Regions from separate parts of the Aquabacterium olei genome, predicted to be linked through region 2. Evidence: predicted binding sites of a transcription regulator. Region 2 holds the regulator's gene; the other holds the start of a gene.
The links. Region 2 encodes FNR, which switches genes on or off when oxygen is low (the NO sensors DNR and NnrR bind a similar motif). Its sites were predicted from a motif close to TTGATNNNNATCAA; they were not measured.

Region 1: DEH84_RS11545 (hemerythrin domain-containing protein) is a predicted target of FNR. The motif match lies at 717-730, and genes of this name have one in related genera.

What each region holds. Positions count from the first base shown of each region.
Region 1 covers NZ_CP029210.1:2,573,500-2,575,694, forward strand. Annotated here, with positions in the region: gene DEH84_RS11535 (hypothetical protein) at 1-186, shown strand, start outside; gene DEH84_RS11540 (hypothetical protein) at 296-634, opposite strand; gene DEH84_RS11545 (hemerythrin domain-containing protein) at 805-1,329, shown strand; gene DEH84_RS11550 (M14 family metallopeptidase) at 1,345-2,195, opposite strand, start outside.
Region 2 covers NZ_CP029210.1:1,460,762-1,462,956, reverse strand. Annotated here, with positions in the region: gene hemN (oxygen-independent coproporphyrinogen III oxidase) at 1-331, opposite strand, end outside; gene fnr (fumarate/nitrate reduction transcriptional regulator Fnr) at 538-1,254, shown strand; gene DEH84_RS06535 (hypothetical protein) at 1,332-1,622, opposite strand; gene DEH84_RS06530 (nitrogen fixation protein FixH) at 1,716-1,979, opposite strand; gene ccoG (cytochrome c oxidase accessory protein CcoG) at 2,003-2,195, opposite strand, start outside.

The sequences.
Region 1 (2,195 bases), 1.1 Mb from region 2:
GCCTACATCGACGGCACCATCGGGGGCAGCTACGGCTATTCGGGCCGCACGCTGGCCGACGTGACGCTCAGCCCGGCGCCCGAACCCGAAACGGTGCTGATGGCGGTGGTCGGCCTCGGCATGGTGCTGGCGCTGCGCCGCAAAGGGCGGGCCGAAGGCACCGCCTCTGTGCAGAACCAGCTCTGAACAGCGGCACAGCGCTGGCATAGCGCTTGCGTGATCTGATGCAGCAAAGGTGCGCAGGGCCATGGCGCGCGGTCGCCGCCACCGTGGCCCTCGCCGCACCCACGCTGCTTCACCGCAGGCGGCCGACGTAGCGCTGCTCGATCTTGCGCTCACGCTCCCGCTCCGCCTCCAGCTGCATGCTGCTGTCTGCCCATGCCGGCACCACGGCCACGGGCGGCGGGGCCACCGGCCTCACAACACGTGGCCGCAAGGTCTGCATGGCCGCATCCAGCTTGTCGGCCAGCCCCACCAGCTCCGCATCCCCCTCGGCCCGGCACATCCGGATGATCTCCGTGGCGTAGGTCGGATCCTGCGCCAGCCACTCGGTGTCGGTCACGCGGCCGGTCTTGCGGCGCAAGGCCACATGAATGCGGGCGGCAAGGGCGATGCGGGTACTGTCTTGGCTCATGCGAGAAAACTCCTGCTACTGCTGAACGCGTGGATTTAGCAAGATGCAGACCGCCCGCGCCGCCCTGCCTGCAGGCAGGTTGTTGAGGTGCATCACACCCACGCCCCTGGCGCACGGCGGACAATGCAGCACGGCGCCCGCCCCGGGCGACTCGCCCTCGCCCCGACCTCATGCGCCCGCTGCTCCAACCCATTGCCCCCGAGATCGACGACCCGCTGGCCCTGCTGACGGCCTGCCATGAAAAGGTGCGGCGCTTCTCGACCCTGACGCGACGGCTGGTGGCGCACGTTGGGCAACACGGTGCCGATGCCGAGGCCCGCGAGGCGGCCACCTCCGTGTTGCGCTACTTCGATCTGGCGGCGCCGCTGCACCATGAAGACGAAGACATGGATCTGTTTCCGGCACTGCGGGCGCTCGGCCAGCCGGACGTGACGGCACACATTGCACGCCTGCAGGCCGAACACGATGAGCTGGGTGCGCTGTGGCAGGCCACCCGCCCCTGGCTGCTGGCCGTGCAGGCCGGCGAGGCCGCGCCGGGCGATGCGGTGCCCGACGCCGTGCTGACGCTGACGGAACGCTACCCGGCCCATGCGGATGCCGAGGAAGCTTGGGTCTATCCGGCCGCTGCCGGCCTCACGCCCGAGCAATGCCGCACGCTGAGCGCCGCCATGGTGGCACGCCGCCGCACCCACTGAGCACAACGTGCCGCGTCAGCCCAGCCGTCGCGGGCTGCGGCGCGCGAAGTAGAACCACTCCTGTCCCACCTCGGCTTCGGGGTTGGGGAACACCACCCAGCCGTCTTCCGGCGCACACACGGCCTGGCCATCATGGCGCCAGCCGATCGGTTGCCCCGCCCGCACCGGATCGAAGCCGCGCCAGGGGGCAGCCAGCCGGTCATCGGGGTGGAGTCGGTCCGTCACCTGCACCAGCCGCATCACGTCCGGATCGCCCACGGGCGGCACCAGCGGCAGATCGGCCATGCCAAGCCACGCCAGCGTCTGCCGGATCGCATGCAGGCCCACGGCCGCACCGTGCGGATCGCCGTGCAGGCCACACTCCAGCGTGATCCCGTAGCCGCCCACCGAACGCATGTACTCGGTCGTGCCGACGCCATACTGCGCATCCTGCACGACGGCAGGCAGCGCGCCATCCAGCGCCGCCCGCGCGCGCCGCTCGGCCACGCCGGCCGCGTAGGTGTCCAGCCAGCCCTCGACGAAACGCCGCGGCCCCAGGTGCGCCGCCCACGCCGACTCGCATGCGGCGTACGTGAAGGGCTCGAGCGAACCGGTGTTGTCTTCGGGGCCCAGCATGGCGAAGGGTTCGCCGGGGGTGTGGAAGGAGTGCAGATCGAGCAGGACCTCGTGGGCGGCCAGCAACGGGCACAGCACATTGGCCACGCGGTCTTCGAATTCGCGCGGCTCGGGCTCTGGCCGCAGGCGGCGGTTCAGGTTGCGGTCACCCTGGCGCGTGCCGCGCGCGAAGGCCAGCGGATTGGCCACGGGCACCAGCGTCAGGCAGCCGCGCTGGATGGTCAGACGGCCGCTGTCCAGTTCGGGAAGCA
Region 2 (2,195 bases):
TCTGGTTGATCACCAATTGAACCTCGGAGCGAAGCGCTTCCAGGTACTCGGTGGCCCGACCATGGTGGCGCGTGATCACTTTGTTGCAGGCGCAGTAGTAGCAGACCGACTCGCAGAACGGGATGTGGACATACAGCGACAGCGGCACGGCACCGCCCGCCATGGCCCCCGCCCCTTCGCTGCGCTGGACGAGCGCCTGGCGGTGCTGGGTCGGCCCGAAGGCCTCCACAAACCGATCGGCCGTCGGGTACGAGGTGTAGCGTGGTCCGGACACGTCAAGTCGAGTCAGCACCTCGCTCGAGATGATGGGGGCGGGTTGAATGGTTATCATGGCCTGGTCGCTCATATACGGAGTCTGTGCCAAACTGGCAGTGCTGCGGGTTGATCTGCCTCAACCTCGAGTCCGGGGATCGGGCAACAATCAGGAAGACCTTGAGGTTCCTCATGTTGAATAACACCATCCCCGTCCTGGACCAGAGCAACACCGACGCATGCCGCTCTTCGAGCAAGGGCTCCACCAACGGTTCGTCGTGTGCAATGAAATACGAAGCATTCAAAGTTGCCTGCTCCAGCTGCAATCTGCGTGAGCTGTGCCTCCCTGTGGGGCTCAGCCAGCCGCAGCTGAGCCATCTGGACTCGCTCGTGGCCACGCGCAAGACCGTCAAGCGGGGCGACGCGTTGTTCCACACGGGCGATGCCTTCCGATCGGTCTATGCGGTGCGCACCGGCTTTTTCAAGACCCGCATCTCCTCCGAGGATGGGCGCGATCAGGTCACCGGCTTCCAGATGGCCGGCGAGTTGCTGGGCCTGGACGGTATCAGCACCGACCGCCATGCCTGTGACGCCATTGCGCTGGAAGATTCTCAGGTCTGCGTGATCCCGTATGCGCAGCTGGAAGACCTGTCGCGCGAGTTCTCGGATCTGCAGCACCAGTTCCACAAGATCATGAGCCGCGAAATCGTGCGTGACCACGGCGTCATGCTGCTGCTGGGCAGCATGCGCGCCGAAGAGCGGCTGGCCGCCTTCCTGCTCAACCTGACGCAGCGCCTGCATGCGCGTGGTTTTTCAGCCTCGGCGCTGGTGCTCCGCATGACGCGGGAAGAGATTGGCAGCTACTTGGGCCTCAAGCTCGAAACCGTGAGCCGCACGTTCTCGAAGTTTCAGGACGAAGGCCTGCTTGAGGTCAAGCAGCGCGACATCCGCATCACCGACGAAGCAGGCCTGCGCGCACTGGTCAACAGCGTGCGGTGCTGATTCCGCATCCCTGATGTGCCTTTGAATAAACCCGCCGCTGGCGGGTTTTTACTTTCGGCGGGGCGAAGCAGCAGAAGTCAGGGACGCGCTGCAGCGTGCCCATGGCGAGACCGCCGAACGCGCCGCTCGATCCGTCTGGCCCCGACCTCGTCATGGCGCATCAGCCAGTGCGACGCCGCCGTAGCCAGGGCAATCAAGGCCCAGAAGGCGAGGAACGTCAGGCTGTAGACGGTGTCGGCATCCGGATACCAGCTGCCGATCTGCAGCATGCCGGGATCCACCCAGGCAAACACCAGCATCTCCAGCAGCCCGGCGACCAAGAACGCGGGCCAGAGGATCTGGGCAGCGTGCAAGCTACGCTGTGTCATGCGGCACTCCTCTCACAGGAATAGGGACACGACCTGATGTTCCGCCAGTCGGGCGGGCTTGCCTGCGGGATTTACCCGCAGGCGGGGGCGCACTCAGCGCTCCGCGGGCTGGGTGCTGCCTTCAGCCGCATGGTTGCGCGCCTTCACCGCGGGCAACTCGTTCGTGGAAGACACCTGGCCTTTGGATGTGTCCAGCACCGGATCCACGTTCTTGACGGCGATGCCGACCGTGAACAAGGAGGCCACGACGACGGCCAGCGGCCCGCCGATCACCATCCACACGATCGGAAGCTTCCACCAGGGGGGCTGGGACACCGGCGCCGAAGGCTGCTCGGAGGCAAGGGCTTGTTCAGACATGAGGGTTCTCCGTGAAGGCCCGCTCAGCGCGGGACCATGAAAGTGGTTCGCTCGCGGATGTCGACCTGCGGGCGGTCACCGTGCCGCAACTGCTCGACCAGCAAGGTCATGCTGTTTGCACCGGTGCCCATCCGGGCGGCCACTTCGGGCGGCACGCGCACGGCAACGGGCACCCAGCGGGCCTCTGCGGGGCCGAGGACGATGTTCTCGCCCCCT